DNA from 4 places in the Streptomyces sp. NPDC002773 genome. Region 4 is predicted to be linked to each of the others. Evidence: riboswitches for the same ligand, from Rfam matches in the RefSeq annotation. Region 4 holds a riboswitch; each other region holds the start of a gene.

Region 1 (4,834 bases), on a different contig from region 4:
CCCTCGCTCGTCAGGTAGTCGCCGAGGAAGATCGAGTTCGCGATGTTCAGGGCCAGCGGCTGCATCGAGCGCAGGTGCACCTCGCGGCCGCCCGCGATCCGGACCTCGACGTCGGGGCAGACGAACCGCACCATCGCGAGGATCCGCAGACAGCGCTGCGGGGTGAGGTTCCACTCCTTGGCGAGCGGGGTGCCCTCGAAGGGGATGAGGAAGTTGACCGGCACCGAGTCCGAGTCCAGCTCGCGCAGCGCGTACACGACGTCGACGAGGTCCTCGTCGCTCTCGCCCATGCCCGCGATCAGACCCGAGCAGGCCGACAGACCGGCGGCGTGCGCCTTCTGCACGGTGTCCACGCGGTCCGCGTAGGTGTGCGTCTTGGTGATTCCCCCGTACGTCGCCTCGGAGGTGTTCAGGTTGTGGTTGTACGCGTCGGCGCCGGCGTCCTTCAGCCGCTCCGCCTGCCCGTCCGAGAGGAGACCGAGGCAGGCGCACACCTCGACGCCCTCGTTCTGCTCCTTGATGGCCTCGATGGTCCGGCCCACCCGCTCCACGTCCCGGTCCGTCGGACCGCGGCCGCTCGCCACCAGACACACCCGCTTGGCGCCGCCCGCGACACCCGCCGCGGCGGCCTGGGAGGCCTCGTCGGGCTTCAGCCAGGTGTACTTGAGGATCTCGGCCTTGGAGCCGAGCCGCTGGGAGCAGTACGAGCAGTCCTCGGGGCACAGCCCGGACTTCAGGTTCACCAGGTAGTTGAGCTTCACCCGGCGCCCGAACCACTGGCGGCGCACCTTGCCGGCCGCCGCCACCACATCGAGCAGTTCGTCGTCGGAGGTCGCCAGGACGGCGAGCGCTTCTTCACGGGTCGGCAGCTCGCGCCGCAGCCCCTTCTCCACCAGCGTGTTCAGGAGGTCCATAACCGCTGATCCTTGCCTACCGCCCACCCCGGGGCCAAGGAGGAACCGAACAAACGCCCCCGATAGAGGTGTGTGGATGACCACATCCCGACCTCGGCACCCTCCGGTTAGGGTCTGTGCGCTGCCTACAAAAGGATCGCCGCATGTCACAGGCCGACGACGCACGGGCCGCGGGCCCGCGCCGTACCGCGTTCGACTGGACCGACGGCGAGGCGCGCCGCCGGGCGGAGGCCGGTCTCGTCCGGGTGCTGCGGCCCCGGCCGGCCGAGTCGGAGCTGCTGGACCTGGCGAGCAACGACTACCTCGGGCTCACCCGCCGCGCGGAGGTCACTGAGGCGGCGGCCGAGGCCGCGAGGCGCTGGGGCGCGGGCTCCACCGGCTCCCGGCTCGTCACCGGCACCACCCGGCTGCACACCCGCCTGGAGCGCGAACTCGCCGATTTCTGCGGTTTCGAGGCGGCCCTCGTCTTCTCCTCCGGCTACACCGCCAACCTCGCCGCCCTGACGGCGCTCGGCGGCCGGGACTCGCTGATCATCTCCGACGCGTCCAACCACGCCTCGATCGTCGACGGCTGCCGCCTCGCGCGCGCCGAGACGGCCGTCGTCCCGCACACCGACCCCGAGGCCGTGGCCAAGACCCTCGACGCGCATCCGGGGCGGCGGGCCCTGGTCGTCAGCGACTCCGTCTTCTCCGTCGACGGCGACAAGGCCCCGCTGCCGGAGCTCGCCTCGGCCTGCCGCGCGCACGGCGCCGGGCTCGTGGTGGACGACGCCCACGGCCTCGGCGTCCTCGGCGTTGGGGGCCGGGGCGCCCTCCACGAAGCCGGGCTCGCGGGCGACGAGGACGTCGTGGCCACGCTGACCCTCTCCAAGTCCCTCGGCAGCCAGGGCGGCGCCGTCCTCGGCCCGGCCCGGGTGATCGAGCACCTGGTGAACGCGGCCCGCACCTTCATCTTCGACACCGGGCTCGCCCCGGCCGCCGCGGGCGGCGCGCTGGCGAGCCTCCGGCTGCTGGCGGCCGAGCCGGGCCTCGCCGGGCGGGCCCGTACCGTCGCCACCACGCTGTACGGGCTGCTCACCGAGGCGGGCCTCACGGCGGCCCGGCCCGACGCGGCCGTGGTGTCGGTGCGCGCCCCCTCCCCCGAGGCTGCCCTGCGTTGGGCGGCGGACTGCCGCGAGCAGGGCCTCGCGGTCGGCTGCTTCCGGCCCCCGTCCGTACCCGACGGCATCTCGCGGCTGCGCCTCACGGCACGCGCCGATCTGACGGACGCGCAGATCGGGCGCGCGGTGGAGACGATCCTGAGGACCGCGCCCGCCGCCCGGCAGGGGTGAACGTCGGCCCAAGGGCGTTCCCGGGCACCATAGTTCACCGCTTCGGGCGACAGATGGGGACATATCTTGGTGGAACGCCGCCCGGCGCGGCACGATCGGTGGCACTCTGACGCGAAGCGCGATCCGGGGCAGCGGCCCCGGCGGGAAAGGGACAGCGTCGCCATGGCAGATCACCAGGAAGCATCTCTCACGCTGCCGAGCGACCCCGCCTCGGTCCCCACGGCCCGGCGGTACGTCGCGGACGTCCTCGCCGGCTGGGGCCTCGACGGCGCCGCGGACGTCGCGGACTCGATCCGTCTGATCGTCTCCGAACTGGCCACCAACGCCGTCCTCCACACCCTCGGCCAGTCGCCCACCTTCACGGTGGAGGTCCGCCTCGAGCGGGAGGAGCGGCTTCACATCGGCGTCACCGACAGCCACCCCCGCCGGCCCCGCCGCCTCCCGGCGGCGGTCCAGCAGGACAACGGCCGGGGCATGGTCATCATCCGTGTCCTGGCGGCGGAGGCGGGCGGCCGTCTCTCGGTCACTCCGACCGAGGACGGCGGCAAGACGGTCTGGATCACGATCCCGTGGACCGCGGCCCCCCTGGCGAGCTGCTAGCGCCTGTCCTCCGGGTCATCGGACGCGGCCGTAGTAGACCTTCGACGACCAGATCTTGTCGAGCTTCACCCAGGATCCCGACTTGGGCGAGTGCCAGATCTTGCCGCTGCCGGCGTAGATCCCCACGTGGTACACCCTCCCGCCGGAGTGGAAGAAGACCAGGTCCCCCTTCTGCCTGGTGGAGGCGGAGATGTGCTGGGTCTTGTTGTACTGCTGCTGCGCGGTACGGGGCAGCGACTTGCCCGCCTTCTTGTACGCGTAGAGCGTCAGACCGGAGCAGTCGAACCTGGAGGGTCCGGCGCTCCCGTAGCCGTACGGGGCTCCCTTCTTGGACGCGGCGACGCTCAGTGCCTTGTTCGCGTGCGTGGTGGCTGCCTGGGCCTCCGATGCCGCACCTGGTGCGAGCAGCGTGCCGCCGACGGCGGCGAGGGTGAGAGCCGAGACGGCTCCGGCCCGGGACAGCAGGGACGGGACGTGCATCTGCGCAGTCATGCGCAACCCTTCGTCAGCCGCCTGCGAAGGATGACCTGTCGGGTTCGGGCTGGCGAAGATGCCCGGCCGCGGTCGCGGCTTCACCCCAAGGGACGGCCCCGCTGCCGAAACAGCGCGTACGCCCCGTAAAAATCGGGTCCTCCACTCCTGCCGATCCACTCCTGTCGACCAGACGTCCGGGACAGCGGCAGGACTCGGCGTCCGCCCGGACCGCCCCGCCGCGGCGGCGGGGGCTTGTCGTCGACAGGGATCTTGACCCACACCCAGGGTGAAATCCGAGCTGAAACGGCGATATGTGAGGCTCCTCACGACTGATCCGTTCGGGTGGACAGGACGCATTCGTAATCTTCGGAGGTTTGGCCAACGAGCCCCGCACCAGGGGTGGAACGCCCCATTCCGCCAGATGTGTACACGTGGTGCGCAAGTCACCCAAGCTATTTGTCGACTCATCGACTACGCCGAACGAGGGAGTGTTTCTGCGGCACATGTCGGCCGTACGGACCTCGACACGACACGACGAAATGTCAACTCGCGCGTGGTCCCGGGACGGTGACCCGACCGGTCCTGCGATCCCCGTCCAACACCCGCAGAGCACGCGCCAATGTGTCCGCGTGCACCTCGCTCTCACCCCGTGCGTGCATCAGCGTCAGCGCTTCGCGCAGCGCCTCGGCCCGCCCCACCAGGGCCTGTGCCGCCCGTAGCGCTCCATAGGTATGCGTACCTCTGGATGGATTGATCTTCCCCAGGAGGTCGACGACTTCGAGGTACGCGTCGACGAGTTCACCCTCGGCCCGGGTCAGGGCCGGCAGCGGCGGCAGCTCGGGGACCACGGCCGGCTCACCGCGCCGCGCCGCCGCCGGTCGCGCGCCGGCTGGTGATCACATGATCCACCAGGCCGTACGCGACCGCAGCGGGCGCGTCCAGGACGGTCAGACGGTCCAGGTCGGCGTCGATCCGCTCCCGGGGCTGTCCCGTGTGCTCGGCGAACGCCCCGGCCACCAGGGCGCGCTGCCTGAGCAGTTCGCGCGCGTGGAGGTCGAGGTCGCTCGGCTGCCCCTGCATCGGCTCGTCCAGGGCGGGCTGACGGAGCGTGACCCGGGCGCCGGGGAGCATCAGCCGCTTGCCCGGGGTGCCCGCGGCGAGCAGGAGCGCGGCGGTGGAGGCGGCCTGGCCCAGGCAGGTGGTCTCCACGTCGCAGTGGAGCGAGCGCATCGTGTCGTAGACCGCGGTCGTCGCGGTGATGGAGCCGCCGGGGGAGTTGATGTAGAGCGAGACGTCCTGGCCCGGCGCCGCGTGGTCCAGATACAGGAGCTGGGCGATGACGTCGTTGGCCGAGGTCTCGTCGATGGGTGCCCCGAGGAAGACGATCCGGGACTCGAGGAGCCGGGAGTAGGGGTCGAGGGTCCGGGTTCCGTAGCTGGTCCGCTCCGTGAACTCGGGCAGGACGTGGCGAGCGTGCATGACGGGCACCTCCATCTGTAAAAAATGTACAGGACG
Region 2 (4,834 bases), on a different contig from region 4:
TCGGCGACATCGACCCGGAGCAGACCCTCGCCTGGGTCGAGAAGTACTTCGGTTCCATCCCCGGCCACGACGGCAAGCCCGCACCGCGCCCCGGCGACCTGCCCGAGGTCATCGGCGAGCAGCTCCGTGAGGTCGTCGAGGAGGAGGTCCCGGCCCGCGCGCTGATGGCCGCCTACCGGCTGCCCCACGACGGCACGCGCGAGTGCGACGCCGCCGACCTGGCCCTGACGGTCCTCGGCGGTGGCGAGTCGTCCCGTCTGCACAACCGCCTGGTCCGCCGCGACCGCACGGCCGTCGCCGCCGGCTTCGGCCTGCTGAGGCTCGCCGGAGCGCCCTCGCTCGGCTGGCTGGACGTCAAGACCTCCGGAGGCGTCGAGGTCCCGCAGATCGAGGCGGCCGTCGACGAGGAGCTCGCCCGGTTCGCCGCCGAGGGCCCCACGCCGGAGGAGATGGAGCGCGCGCAGGCCCAGTTGGAGCGCGAGTGGCTCGACCGCCTCGGCACCGTCGCGGGCCGCGCCGACGAACTGTGCCGGTACGCCGTGCTGTTCGGCGACCCGCAGCTCGCCCTCACGGCCGTCGACCGGGTCCTGGACATCACCGCCGACGAGGTGCGGGCGGCCGCCGCGGCCAAGCTGCGCCCCGACAACCGCGCGGTGCTCGTCTACGAGCCCCTGGCGGCCGAACTGAGCGACAGCGACAGCGACGACGAAGAGGGAGCGGACCAGTGACCGACGCTGCCGTGTCTTTGACGAGCATGGACTTCCACCCGCAGCCGGAGCCCGGCGCCGCCAGGCCCTGGGCCTTCCCCGCCCCGGACCGCGGGAAGCTGGACAACGGCCTGACGCTGCTGACCTGCCACCGTCCCGGCCAGCAGGTCGTGGCCGTGGAGCTCTTCCTGCCGGCCCCGCTGGACGCCGAGCCCGCCGGTCTCGACGGTGTCGCCACCATCATGGCCCGCGCGCTCACCGAGGGCACGGACCAGCGCGGTGCCGAGGAGTTCGCGGCCGAGCTCGAGCGCTGCGGCGCCACGCTCGACGCGCACGCCGACCACCCGGGCGTACGGGTCTCCCTTGAGGTACCCGTCTCCCGGCTGCCCAAGGCGCTCGGGCTGCTCTCCGAGGCGCTGATCGCCCCGGCGTTCCTGGACACCGAGATCGAGCGCCTGGTGCAGAACCGGCTCGACGAGATCCCGCACGAGACGGCCAATCCGGCCCGTCGCGCCGCCAAGCAGCTCTCCAAGGAGCTCTTCCCGGCCGAATCGCGGATGGCGCGGCCACGCCAGGGCACCGAGGAGACCGTCGAGGCGATCGACGCGGCCGCGGTCCGCGCCTTCTACGAGGCGTACGTCCGGCCCGCCACGGCCACCGCCGTGGTCGTCGGCGACCTGACCGGCGTGGACCTGGACAAGGTCCTCGCCGAGACCCTGGGCACCTGGACCGGTGAGCCGGCCGAGCCGCTCCCGATGCCGCCGATCTCGGCCGACGACACCGGACGGGTCGTCATCGTCGACCGACCCGGCGCCGTCCAGACCCAGTTGCTGATCGGCCGGATCGGCCCCGACCGGCACGACCGCGTCTGGTCGGCCCAGGTCCTGGGCACGTACTGCCTCGGCGGCACCCTCACCTCGCGCCTCGACCGGGTGCTGCGGGAGGAGAAGGGCTACACGTACGGGGTGCGTGCCTTCGGGCAGGTGCTGCGCTCCGACAGCCAGGGGAACGGTGCCGCGATGCTCGCCATCAGCGGTTCCGTCGACACGCCCAACACCGGCCCGGCGCTTGACGACCTGTGGAAGGTGCTGCGGACGCTGGCCGCCGAGGGCCTCACCGACGCCGAGCGCGAGACGGCCGTGCAGAACCTGGTCGGGGTCGCCCCGCTCAAGTACGAGACGGCCGCCTCGGTCGCCGGGACGCTGGCCGACCAGGTCGAGCAGCACCTCCCCGACGACTACCAGGCCCAGTTGTACGCACGGCTCGCCGAGACCGGCACGGTCGAGGCGACCGCGGCCGTGGTCAGCGCCTTCCCGGTGGACCGGCTCGTCACCGTGCTCGTGGGTGACGCGGCGCAGATCGCGGACCCGGTGCGCGCGCTCGGCATCGGTGAAGTCACCGTCGTGACCGGCTGATTCCGGCTCCCGACCGGGGCTCCGACCGGCTCCAACCTGGCTCTGACCAGGCTCCCGACCCGGCTCCGACCCGGTAAGGGGAGGGCTCCGACGGCATGTTTCGTCGGAGCCCTCCCCTTTGTCCGTATTGAACGCAAGGGTGATCGTTTGCCCTGTGGCATGTCTTACAAACTGGCGAGTCCGGTTGGTGATTGAAAGACGATCCGCATAGCGTCGGTGCGTCTGTTCGGCAGTTGCACCCGCCGCACCCGCGGCACCCGGACAGTCATCGCCGAGTCCCCGTCAGGCGCGAGCCTGGGGAGCCGGGGACCCACACGTAGTCCCTGGGGTGAATCGGGCGCCTTCGTCTCGTACGGAGGGGCTCGTAGGAGACCTTCCTGCTCCGAACCCGTCAGCTAACCCGGTAGGCGAGAAGGAAGGAAAGGATCAGCCACTACATGGCGTTCACCCGTGCCACCGGGAAGCATCGTGGGCCGAGCCGGATGGCGCGCCGCAGCGTGGGCATCGCCGGCGCCGCGACCCTGGCCACCACCGGCGTCATCGGAACCCTCGCTTCCCCGGCGCTCGCCGCCGACGCGGACAACCGCTCCGCCGAGGACACCGGCCTCACCAAGGTGATCACCGAGGACTCCCTCGTGGACCGGATCAACGCCCAGGCCGCCGCCCAGGAGCAGGAGGCCTTCGAGGCCGCCGCCAAGGCGAAGGCCGAGGCCGAGGCGAAGCGCAAGGCGGAGGCCCGCGCCAAGGAGATCCGCGAGGCGGAGGAGCGCGCCGCCCGTGAGGCCGAGCGCCGCCGCCTGAACTCCTTCCAGCTCCCCGTCGCCGGCTCGTACGTCTCCACCGGCTACCAGACCGGCGGCTCGCTCTGGTCCTCCGGCAGCCACTCCGGCGTCGACTTCCACGCCGGGTACGGCAGCAGCGTCGTCTCCGTCGGCTCCGGCACCGTCGTCGAGGCCGGCTGGGGTGGCGCGTACGGCAACAACATCGTCATCCGGATGAACGACGGCACGTACACCCAGTACGGCCACCTCTCCTCCATCGGCGTGTACGTCGGCCAGAGCGTCGAACCGGGCGAGGAGATAGGCATCTCCGGCTCGACCGGCAACTCGACCGGCCCGCACCTCCACTTCGAGGCGCGCACGAGCTCCGAGTACGGCTCCGACATCAACCCGCTCGCCTACCTCCGCGCGCGCGGCGTCAGCGTCTGACGCGGACGCCCGCCCCGCGTCGCAAAAGCCCCGGCTCGTGCTGAGCCGGGGCTTTTCGTCGGTCAAAAAGGCTTCCATATTTCGCTGAGGCATCGGAAATTCCGGCGCGCTGCAATAGAGTCGCAGATCGGGCGCAGAACAGGCGTCGCAGAATTGTCTCGCGCAGACCAAGGCGGAGGTCGGACATGCGCATTCCCGCGCACTCGGTATGCACGGCGATCCGGGACGACATCGTCTCCGGCGTCTTCGAGCGGGGCAGCCGGCTGACCGAGGAACAGCTCGCCCGCCGGTACGGGGTCTCCCGCGTCCCGGTCCGCGAGGCCCTGCGCACCCTGGAGTCCGAGGGCTTCGTCGTCACCCGCCGCCACGCGGGCGCGCACGTCGCCGAGCCCACCGAACAGGAGGCGGCCGACCTGCTCGACATGCGGGCGCTGCTCGAACCGCTGGGCGCCGCACGGGCCGCCCAGCGGCGCACCGAGGCCCACCTCAAGGTGCTGCGGGGCCTGGTCAGGCTGGGGCAGGAGCGGGCCAGGCGGGGTCAGGGCGAGGATCTGCGCTCGCTCGGCGGCTGGTTCCACGAGACGCTGGCACAGGCCTCCGGCAGCCCGGCCCTGACGGCGCTGCTGACGCAACTGCGCCACAAGATCGCCTGGATGTACGCGGTCGAGCAGCCCGCGCAGCCGGTGGAGGCCTGGGCCGAGCACGGCGCGATCGTGGACGCCGTGGCGCGCGGTGACGCCGAGCGCGCGCGGGCGCTGACCGCGGTGCACGCGGAACGCTCGCAGCCGCTGCACCGGCTCAAAAGGCCGGAGCGCGGGCGTGTGAGGGTTTCGCAACATGTCGTCAACACGGCGAGCGCCCGGAATTAACGCGCACGCCGTATACAAAGAATAGTAATTCCGCAGTCCGCGTTCCGTGCTGCCCAAAAGCGGGCCGAATCGGGTCGGTGGAAATGCGAAAGGCCGTGGCCACCGGAATTCCGGCAGCCACGGCCTTTCGTCGTACGGGGGGGCGACCCGGATCAGACGGTCTCGGGGAGCTCGTCGAGACCCTCGGCGACCAGCTTCGCCAGACGGTCCAGAGCGGCCTCGGCGCCGTCGGCCTCCGAGGCGAGGACGATCTCCTCGCCGCCCTGCGCGCCCAGGCCGAGCACCGCGAGCATGGAAGCGGCGTTCACCGGGGTGCCGTCGGACTTGGCGATCGTCACCGGAACGCCGGAAGCCGTGGCGGCACGGACGAAGATGGACGCGGGGCGGGCGTGCAGGCCCTCGGCCCAGCCGACGTTGACGCGGCGCTCAGCCATGGTGTTGCCCTTCAAGTCTTAAGCGGTTGTCTAGACCAGTCTCTCACGGGATGCTCGGTGCTCGCGCCGACCTCCGGACCGGACCGGGCCGCCTTCCGGCCCGCCCCCGCCGCTCGCGGCGTGCTCACCACCGTGCATGGAGTGCCCCCACCATGCACGGCTCACACCCACCGCGCGACCCGTGCCACCGCCGTGTCGCGG
Region 3 (4,834 bases), on a different contig from region 4:
GGCCGGCGTAGACCGCGGCGTCGTCGAGGATCTCCTCGATGCGCAGCAGCTGGTTGTACTTGGCGACGCGGTCCGAGCGGGCCGGGGCGCCGGTCTTGATCTGGCCGCAGTTCACGGCGACCGCGAGGTCGGCGATGGTGACGTCCTCGGTCTCGCCGGAGCGGTGGGACATCATGCACTTGAAGCCGTTGCGCTGGGCGAGCTCGACGGCGTCGAGGGTCTCGGTCAGCGAGCCGATCTGGTTGACCTTGACCAGGAGGGCGTTCGCGGAGCCCTCCTCGATGCCGCGGGCCAGGCGCTCGGGGTTGGTGACGAACAGGTCGTCGCCGACGATCTGCACCTTGTCGCCGATGCGCGAGGTGATGGTGTTCCAGCCGTCCCAGTCGTCCTCGTACAGCGGGTCCTCGATGGAGACCAGCGGGTACGCGGAGACGAGCTCCTCGTAGTACTCGGTCATCTCGGCGGCCGAGCGGGACTTGCCCTCGAACTCGTACGCGCCGTCCTTGTAGAACTCGGACGCGGCCACGTCGAGCGCGAGCGCGACGTCGGTGCCCGGGGTGTAGCCGGCCTCCTTGATGGCCTCGATGATGAGGTCCAGGGCGGCGCGGTTCGACTCCAGGTTCGGGGCGAAGCCGCCCTCGTCGCCGAGGCCGGTCGAGAGGCCCTTGCGCTTCAGCACGCCCTTGAGCGTGTGGTAGATCTCCGCACCCCAGCGAAGGGCCTCGGAGAAGGACTCCGCGCCGATCGGGGCGATCATGAACTCCTGGATGTCCACGTTGGAGTCGGCGTGCGACCCACCGTTGAGGATGTTCATCATCGGAACGGGCAGCAGGTGCGCGTTCGGGCCGCCGAGGTAGCGGAAGAGCGGCAGGTCCGAGGCCTCGGAGGCGGCGTGGGCCACGGCGAGCGAGACGCCGAGGATGGCGTTCGCGCCGAGCGAGCCCTTGTTCTCGGTGGCGTCCAGGTCGAACATGGCCTGGTCGATCAGGCGCTGCTCGGTGGCGTCGTAGCCGACGAGCTCCGGGCCGATCTGCTCGATGACGGCGAGGACGGCCTTCTCGACACCCTTGCCCTGGTAGCGGTTCGGGTCACCGTCGCGAAGCTCGATGGCCTCGAAAGCACCGGTGGAGGCGCCGGACGGAACAGCAGCACGGCCGGTGCTGCCGTCGTCGAGGCCGACCTCGACCTCGACCGTGGGGTTGCCTCGGGAGTCCAGGATTTCCCGGGCTACGACGACGTCGATGGACGGCACGAGCATCTCCTTCTGGGATGTGACGCTGGATGTGACGCAAGGTCGGTGCAGGGTCGCTTGGCCTTGCGACAAGAGCCTAACCGGCGCGGGGGCTCCGGCCAGCCGGGCGCCCGCCCCCTGGGACGAAAAAGGACCCAAGGGCATGCGTTTCGGGACGAAGGACATCAGATCTACTGGACGGTAACCATCAGGTCGGTCCCTCAGTCAGTCGCCCCTCGACGGGTGCGCCCCCGCACGGGAGCGGCCCGGAACGGACGGAACCCCGGTCGGGCGCGCACGGGGGAAGGGCGCGCCGGACCGGGGTGGTCACCGCGGGAGGGTCGTGGGGACCGCGTGAGCCGCCGGACTCACGCGGACCGCCGGGCTCACTTCAGGTGAAGCTGCTGGCCCGGGTAGATGAGGTCGGCGTCGTCGACGATCTCGTCGTTCAGCTCGAAGAGCTGGGCCCAGCCGCCCTTGACGCCGTGCGCCTGGGCGATGGTGCTGAGGGTGTCGCCGGAGACGACCTTGTACTCGCCGTCACCCTTCTCGACCTTCTTGCCGGTCGGGGTGGTGACGGTCTTCTTGGCGGCCTGCGGCGCGGCCTCGCGCTGCGGGGCCTGCTCCTGCGGGGCCTGCTGCGTGGCCTGCTTCGGGGCCTGGCGCTGCTCGCTGCGGGTGGTCGGCTGCTCGGCCTTCCGCTCCTCCTGCTGCGGGGCGGACTCGGTGGAGCCGCCGTCGTAGGAGGCGCCGGAGAGACCCACGCCACAGCTCGGCCAGGCACCCTTGCCCTGGCCCGCGAGGACCTTCTCGGCGACGGCGATCTGCTGGGACTTCGACGCCTGGTTGGCGGTCGAGGCGTAGGCGGTGCCGCCGTACGCGGCCCAGGTGGAGGCCGAGAACTGGAGGCCGCCGTAGTAGCCGTTGCCCGTGTTGATGGACCAGTTGCCGCCGGACTCGCACTGGGCGACGCGGTCCCACTCGGAGGCCGTGGCGGCCGAGGCGGTGCCCGCGGTCATCAGCGGGGCCGCGACGGCGACACCGGTGACGCCGACGAGCGTGGCGACCTGGGTGGCCTTGGAGGGACGGCGGTGTTTGCCCTTGCCGGAAAACAGCATGGAGATTCTCCTCACCGACGCCTGTGAGGTGAGCTGTCGGGTTCGGGCCGGAAAGTTGCCCGGCCGCGTGTCCTAGCACGCGGCTTCACCCCAAGCCGATCATCGGCCGTCTTTCTCAACGGCCGGGACCGGCACTTACCTTGGGTCCCCCACTCCTGCCTTCGGCGCTTACGCGACGACTGTTCCCATCGGCCGACGGCAGGATTCGGCGTTTCGGTCGACGGGGCCCGCGGTGGCGAGCGGTGATGACCGTAGACACAGACCCACCGGAAGTTCAAAGAGGCGTATTGCGGAAATACCGCCCCTACTTGGCTTCCGGAAGGTGCTGTTTGTGCAGGTGAGAGGTGACGGGGGCAAAGATTACGGACGGGACACGCCAGTTGGAGCGAAGAGACCCATGTCTCACTTGCCCAGAACCGGACATACGCCCCCGAATCACTTGGTCGTCGAAGCCGGAACGTCCGTCAGATCGAGGCTCTGACCAGGGAGGATCAGGTCCGGATCGATGCCCACCGTGCCCCGGTTGGCGTCATAGAGGGCGGTCCAGCCTCCGGGGAGTTCGTTCGCCTGCGCGATGTCGGACAGGCTGTCACCCGGCCGCACGGTGTACGCGCCCGAAGTGTCCTGACTGTCCGTTGCGCCCGAATCCTTCGCCGCGTCAACCGGCGTCGTAACGAGGGGGCTTTCGGTCAACTTGTTCTCGGATGAAGCATGTCTACCTGATTCAGACGAAGTGTCCGCCTTGCCGGTTTCCTCCGGTGCGGCATCGCCCCGGTGCTTGCCGGTGCCCGGCGTGGCCGACGACGCGTCACCTTCCGGAGTGCCGGGCGTCACGGACGAACCGGGCGTACCGGGCGTGACGGAGGCGTCAGGGGTGCCGGGCGTGACCGGGGTGACCGGCGTGACCGGGACGACGGGGTTGACCGGGACGACCGGCGCGGCCGGGTCGGTCGAGCCGCTCGGGGCGGCCGGGGAAGTCGGGGCGGTCGAGCCGGTCGGCGCGGTGGGGCTCACCGGAGCGGTCGGCGAGACGGGGCCGGTCGGCGCGACGGGGGCCGTCGGCGAGACGGGCCCGGTGGGCGTGGACGGCGTGACGGGAGCGGTCGGCGTGACCGTACCCGTGATCCCCTTCGTGGTCTCCGGGGAGCCCGTGGAGGCCTCCGGCAGCCCCGCCGTACGGTTCGACTCGACGACCGGCCCCGTGGGGGCCTTCGGGACGGAGGTCGGGCCGGGGTCCACGCCGGGGGCCGTGCCGTCGTTCGTCAGGCCGGCGATCGGCGCGCAGGTGGCCCACTCGGTGGAGCCCTTCGCGAGGGCCTTCTCGGCCACCGCGATCTGCTGGGCCCGGCTGGCCAGGTCGGCGCTGGGCGCGTACGCCAGGCCGCCGTTGCGCTCCCAGCTGTCCTGGGTGAACTGGAGCCCGCCGTACATGCCGTTGCCGAAGTTGGCGCTCCACTGGCCACCGGACTCGCACTCGGCGACGCGGTCCCAGGTGGCGGCGTCGGCCGCGGACGCGGATCCGGCGGCGAGCAGCGGCAGCGCCATGGCGGATCCGGTCACACCTGCGGCGACGACGATGGCGGGGGCCTGACGGGGGCGACGGTGTCGTCCGTTCCCGGAACGCATAGGAGCGCCTTTCGCGTGACGGCTGAGAGTGCGGTGAACGTAGCGGTATTCGAACGCTCGTCACAAGTCGATGGCCGCACGATCACGCGAAGATCACATTTCTGACACGCCGTCACTGTGGCGGAGCGGTACGGACGGGGAGAACTCCACCGGAAGCGTGCGCAATCCCCGCATGATGAGCCCGCCGCGCCACCGCAGTTCGGCCGGGTCGGCGGCAAGTCGCAGGTCCGGAAGACGTGTCAGGAGGGTCGCGAGCGCCGTCTGCCCCTCAAGCCGGGCGAGCGGCGCGCCGAGGCAGTAGTGGATGCCGTGCCCGTACCCGAGGTGCTGGTTGTCGCGCCGGGTGAGGTCCAGCGTGTCCGGCGCTGTGAACCGCTCCGGGTCCCGGTTCGCCGCGGCGAGCACGACGAGCACCGGGTCGCCCGCCGGGATCTCCTGCCCGCCGATGGTCAGCGCCCTCGTCGCGTACCGCCAGGTCGCCATCTCCACCGGCCCGTCGTACCGCAGCAGCTCCTCCACCGCGGTCTCCAGGAGCGCGGTCTCGCCCGCCGCGACCGAGGCCTGGAGCCGCTCGCGCCGCTCCGGGTCCCTCAGGAGCGCGTAGACGCCGTTGCCGATGAGGTTGATGGTGGTCTCGAAGCCGGCGAAGAGCAGCACGAAACACATGGCGGTGGCTTCGGCCTCGGTGAGGTGGTCGCCGTGGTCGCTCGCGCGGATGAGGCCGGAGATCAGGTCGTCGCCGAGGTCCTGGCGCTTGCGGTGGATCAGCTCCGCGAGATAGCCGCGGATCTTCTTCACCGACCGGGCGACCCCGCCGCGGGGGCCGCCGCCGTGCCGGATCATCATCCCGGCCCAGTCC
Region 4 (4,834 bases):
GCGCAGGCGGAAGGGCGGCGGCCATGTACTTCAACGACCGGATCGACGCGGGCCGGCAGCTCGCCGCCCGGCTCGGCCACTTCACGGGCCAGGACGTCGTGGTGCTCGGTCTCCCGCGCGGCGGTGTGCCGGTGGCCGCCGAGGTCGCCGACGCCCTCGGCGCGCCGCTCGACATCTGTCTCGTACGGAAGCTGGGTCTGCCCCGCCAGCCGGAGCTCGCGATGGGCGCGCTCGGCGAGGGCGGGGTGCGGGTGGTCAACGAGCGGGTGATGCGCGAGACCGGGGCGGACGCGCGCGACCTCGCCGCCGTGGAGCAGCGCGAGCACGCCGAGCTCGACCACAGGGCCCGGCGCTACCGGGGCAGCAGGCCCTCCGTGCCCCTCGACGGGCGGACGGTCCTCGTCGTCGACGACGGCCTCGCGACCGGGGCCACGGCCCTGGCGGCCTGCCGGGTGGTACGCGCCCGGGGCGCCGCCCGGATCGTCCTCGCGGTACCGGTCGCGCCGCCGGGATGGACGGCCCGGCTCGGCGGGGAGGCCGACGAGACCGTGAGCGTCCACACGCCGGAGATGTTCTACGCGATCGGACAGTTCTACCGGGACTTCGCGCAGACCCCCGACGCGGAGGTCATCGCCTGCCTGGACCGGAACCGGGCCACGCGCGGGCCAATCGTCCACGCGGAGGACGTACGGATCCCCGCCGCCGGGGCCACGCTCAACGGGCACCTCGCTGTGCCCGAGAACGCCGCCGGCATCGTCCTGTTCGCCCATGGGAGCGGCAGCAGCCGGCACAGCCCCCGCAACGGGGCGGTCGCGGCGGCACTCAACGGGGCGGGCCTAGGAACGCTCCTCTTCGACCTGCTCACCGAGGCCGAGGCGGGGGACAGGGCCCGGGTCTTCGACACCCCGCTGCTCGCCGGCCGTCTCGCCGACGCCACGGCCTGGCTCGCGGGCCGGCCCGCGACCGGCGGCCTCCCGCTCGGCTACTTCGGGGCGAGTACGGGAGCCGCCGCCGCGCTGTGGGCGGCGGCCGATCCCGCGTCCTCCGTGGCCGCCGTCGTCTCACGCGGTGGCCGGCCCGACCTGGCGGCCGACCACCTGGCCCAGGTCAGGGCCCCGACGCTGCTCGTGGTGGGAGGCAGGGACGAGCTGGTCCTCGACCTCAACCGGCGGGCCGGGTCCCGGCTGCGCTGCGAGCACCGGCTCGCCGTCGTGGAGGGCGCCACCCATCTGTTCGAGGAGCCGGGTGCCCTGGAGCAGGTGGCGGAACTCGCCGGCTCCTGGTTCACCCGGCACTTCGCGACCAGCGGGATCAGTAGGGCCCGTTGACGTTGTCGATGGAGCCGTAGCGGTCGGCCGCGTAGTTGCAGGCGGCCGTGATGTTGGCGACCGGGTCGAACAGGTCCGTGGACGTGCCCGGCACGTGGTACGCGTCGAAGGTCGGCTGGATCACCTGGAGGAGGCCCTTCGAGGGCGTTCCGGCCACGGCGTTGGAGTCCCAGAGGTTGATGGCCTGGGGGTTGCCGGACGACTCGCGCATGATGTTGCGGAGGATCCCGTCGTAGGAACCGGGGATGCCGCGCTGGGACATGATGTCCAGCGACTCCCGGATCCAGCCGTCGAGGTTGTTCGCGTACTGGGCGGCGGCCGGGGCGGCCTGGACGGGAGCGGCGGCGGGAGCGGCCTGCGCCGCGGAGGCGCCCGTGTCCTTGGCGACGGCCGGGGCGGCGGGACGGCGCTCGGAGCGGCTCGCCCGATCGGCCGAACCGGTCTTCTTCGCCTTCGCGGGAGCGGCCTTCGCGGAATCCCGACCGAGCGTCAGTTCAAGGCCGGGACGAATAAGTGACGGGTTGTCACCCACCACGCTCTTGTTGGCCTGGTAAAGGGTCTTCCAGCCGCCCTGAATTCCCTTCTTCTGGGCGATCAGGGAAAGCGAGTCGCCGCTGACGACCGTGTAGGTGCGGGCGGCGGCCGGTGCGGTCGGGGCCTTGGCCGCGGCCGCGACGGCGGGAGCGGCGAGGGCGGCGGCGGGCCGGGCAGCGAGTTCCGGAGCTCCGGAAACGGGCGCGGCGCCGGCTGCGGCGGGGGCGATCAACGGGAGGGCCAGGGCGGCTCCACCCGTTCCGACCAGCGCGATTCCACGCGAGACGGGGTGGCGTCGGGGGCGGCGGTGCTTACCGTGTGCAGGCATGACGGATTCCTCTCCGGCGCCTTCGGGGTGAGCTGTCGGGTTCGGACTGGAGATGTCCGGCCGCGCGCACGCGGCTTCACCCCGAGCCGTTCCGGAATCCGGGCCGGCGTATTCGTGGGTCCCCCGCTCCTGCCGTCGGGTGAAAAGGGAGGTATTTCGAGCGGTGGCAGGATTCGGCGATCCGCTCGAATGGAGGTGACCGTAGGCCAGTAATGCGACGGAGAACAAGAGGGGCGGGTCGACGGGCCCGGTGAAAGGATCACGGAATTCTCCGAATTCAAGATCGACCGTTCTTCCGGTCCGCCGAACTTCCTTGCGCGGCGGGGCTCGCGCCGGGTCAGGAGGCGGGGGAGCCCCTGGGAAAGTGAGTCGCGTCACCAGGTGTTCAATGTCCGAAAATGCGCCTTAATTCGGTTAATAGGCGAGAGCGCCGGAAAAGCCCTGTCGATCGCAGGGGCACTCAAGGGCATAACGCGCAAACCCGACATTCGTGCTGAAGGATGGTGCCACCCCGACCGAGGAGCCGCCCGGATGTCCCCCTCCGCCTCCCTGATCAGCCCCGACGCCCTCGACCGTGAGGCCGCCGCCCTCTACGAGAGCGCCACCTGGCAGCGGATCGTCACGGACTTGACCGCCGCGCCACCGCCCGCGGGTACTCCCGCCCCCGCGCCGGCCCCGGTGCCGGACACGGAGTCGGACTCCGAGAGATGGCGGACTCTGCTCACCCTGCCCGTGGACCGGCTCGTCGCCGACGCGCTCGACGCGCTGCCGCCGCCCCTGCCCGCCGAACGCCGGCTCCCGGGCCGGATCGGAGCCGTACTCCCCGACAAGCTGCACGCCTGGCGGCGCCTCGGCCAGCCCGAACTGCGCCCCTCGGTCCACCTCGGCTACGCGCGCCTCGTCCTGGCGGAGTGGGGCTGGCAGAACGCGCCGTACAAGCTGCGGGACGCCCGGGGGGCCCGATGCGTCTGCGGCGCCCTGCTCGCCGCCCACCGCCTCGGCTACGGCAGCGCGACGACGATGAACGAGGCCGCCGCCTGGATCATGGCCGAGCTGCGGTCACGGGGCTGGCAGGAGCTGATCGGGCCGTGGAACCGGGCCCCCGGCCGTACCGCCGCCGACGCCCTCGCCCTCCTCGACGCCACCATCCACCGCGCCGCGCACGCCGGCCGCTGAGCGGCCTTCCGCCGTGTGGACCACCGGCCGGGCTCGGTGGCGAGCTCGGCCGGGTCGACGGCGGTCCCTCCGGCTCCTACTCGGTCCGCTCGACGACGAACAGGGGGATCTCGCGGTCGGTCTTGCGCTGGTAGTCGGCGTAGTCGGGGAACGCGGCGACGGCCCGCTCCCACCACGCCCGGCGCTCCTCGCCGGTGACCAGACGCGCCTTCATGTCCCAGACGCGCGTGCCGTCGCGGAGTTCCACGAGCGGCGAGGCGACGAGGTTGTGGTACCAGACGGGGTGCTTCACCGCCCCGCCGTTCGACGCGACGAGCGCGTACGCCCCCTCGTGCTCGACCCGCATGAGCGGCGTCTTGCGGAGCTTGCCGCTCCTCGCGCCGACGTTCGTGACCAGGACGACGGGCAGACCGCGCATGGTCGTGCCCTTGGTGCCGCCGGACGACTCGTACAGCTCGACCTGGTTGCGCACCCACGCCGAGGGGCTGGGCTCGTATTCGCCTTCGAGGGGCATGGAGATCCTTTCGGGGGCGTCCGCTGTCACCGGCTGTCTGCCGCGTCCCCCCGACGCTAGCGGACGGACCCGCCCGCGTCCCGGCCGTCCTGGCCGATGCGTTGTCAGTGCCGACTCATAGGGTGGCTCCTGACGGTACGAGTGGCGGCGCAGGGGAGAGTGGTCGGCATGCGGGAGTTGTTCCTCGCGGACCAGCGGGCGTACATCCGGTGGATCGACCTGCCCGGAGACGGGCCCGTGCGGGTGTTCGTCCACGGACTCGGGTGCACGGCGGCGTCGGACTTCGCCCACATCGCGGCCCACCCCGCCCTCGGCGGCTCCCGGGCCCTGCTCGTGGACCTCCTCGGCCACGGGCTGAGCGACCGGCCCGCCGCCTTCGACTACCGCATGGAGTCCCAGGCGGCGGCGGTGGCCGCCGTCCTCGACCACCTCGGACTCACGGGCGTCGACCTCGTCGGGCACTCCATGGGCGGCGCCGTGACGATCCATCTCGTGGCGGCGCGCCCGGACCTCGTGGCCCGGCTCGTGGTCGCGGAGCCGAACCTGTACGCGGGCGGCGGCGCATTCAGCTCCCCGGTGGCCGCTCAGGACGAGGACGCGTTCGTCGCGAAGGGGTTCGCCCGGATGCTGGCCGCGCTCGACCGGGCCGACTACGCGGCCCGGCTGCGCCTCGCCGACCCGCTCGCCGTCCACCGCAGCGCGACCGCCCTCGTCGAGGGCAGCGTGCCCGCGCCGGGCGACCTCCTCGCCGCGCTCACGCTGCCCCGCACCTTCCTCCTCGGGGAGTTCAGCCGGCCGGACCCCGACGCGGAGAAGGCGGCGGCGTTCGGCGTACCGGTGATCGAGATCCCGCGCGCGGGCCACAACCTGATGCTGGACAACGCGGAGGGGTTCGCGACGGCGCTCGCCCGCGCCCTGTCGGGCGCCCCGACGCCGCCGCCCGACCACGACGGC

What was found. Region 4 has a riboswitch for cyclic di-AMP ahead of ABT034_RS28020 (LysM peptidoglycan-binding domain-containing protein). Riboswitches for the same ligand answer to the same signal wherever they lie in the genome.
Region 1: another riboswitch for cyclic di-AMP. It lies ahead of ABT034_RS22425 (C40 family peptidase); the one in region 4 lies ahead of ABT034_RS28020 (LysM peptidoglycan-binding domain-containing protein).
Region 2: another riboswitch for cyclic di-AMP. It lies ahead of ABT034_RS17060 (M23 family metallopeptidase); the one in region 4 lies ahead of ABT034_RS28020 (LysM peptidoglycan-binding domain-containing protein).
Region 3: another riboswitch for cyclic di-AMP. It lies ahead of ABT034_RS29220 (transglycosylase family protein); the one in region 4 lies ahead of ABT034_RS28020 (LysM peptidoglycan-binding domain-containing protein).

Annotation. Positions count from the first base shown of each region.
Region 1 is NZ_JBEOVO010000019.1:16,991-21,824, reverse strand. It holds gene bioB (biotin synthase BioB) at 1-914, opposite strand, end outside; gene ABT034_RS22435 (8-amino-7-oxononanoate synthase) at 1,058-2,245, shown strand; gene ABT034_RS22430 (ATP-binding protein) at 2,408-2,845, shown strand; gene ABT034_RS22425 (C40 family peptidase) at 2,861-3,337, opposite strand; cyclic di-AMP (ydaO/yuaA leader) riboswitch at 3,341-3,471, opposite strand; gene ABT034_RS22420 (hypothetical protein) at 3,862-4,167, opposite strand; gene ABT034_RS22415 (ATP-dependent Clp protease proteolytic subunit) at 4,175-4,798, opposite strand.
Region 2 is NZ_JBEOVO010000012.1:79,707-84,540, reverse strand. It holds gene ABT034_RS17070 (M16 family metallopeptidase) at 1-728, shown strand, start outside; gene ABT034_RS17065 (M16 family metallopeptidase) at 725-2,122, shown strand; cyclic di-AMP (ydaO/yuaA leader) riboswitch at 2,382-2,547, shown strand; gene ABT034_RS17060 (M23 family metallopeptidase) at 2,560-3,330, shown strand; gene ABT034_RS17055 (GntR family transcriptional regulator) at 3,516-4,199, shown strand; gene ABT034_RS17050 (HPr family phosphocarrier protein) at 4,352-4,633, opposite strand.
Region 3 is NZ_JBEOVO010000033.1:55,378-60,211, forward strand. It holds gene eno (phosphopyruvate hydratase) at 1-1,252, opposite strand, end outside; gene ABT034_RS29220 (transglycosylase family protein) at 1,618-2,349, opposite strand; cyclic di-AMP (ydaO/yuaA leader) riboswitch at 2,353-2,526, opposite strand; gene ABT034_RS29225 (LysM peptidoglycan-binding domain-containing protein) at 2,785-3,975, opposite strand; gene ABT034_RS29230 (cytochrome P450 family protein) at 4,069-4,834, opposite strand, start outside.
Region 4 is NZ_JBEOVO010000030.1:14,814-19,647, forward strand. It holds gene ABT034_RS28015 (alpha/beta family hydrolase) at 24-1,328, shown strand; gene ABT034_RS28020 (LysM peptidoglycan-binding domain-containing protein) at 1,312-2,190, opposite strand; cyclic di-AMP (ydaO/yuaA leader) riboswitch at 2,195-2,378, opposite strand; gene ABT034_RS28025 (DUF6197 family protein) at 2,722-3,366, shown strand; gene ABT034_RS28030 (nitroreductase family deazaflavin-dependent oxidoreductase) at 3,443-3,880, opposite strand; gene ABT034_RS28035 (alpha/beta fold hydrolase) at 4,049-4,834, shown strand, end outside.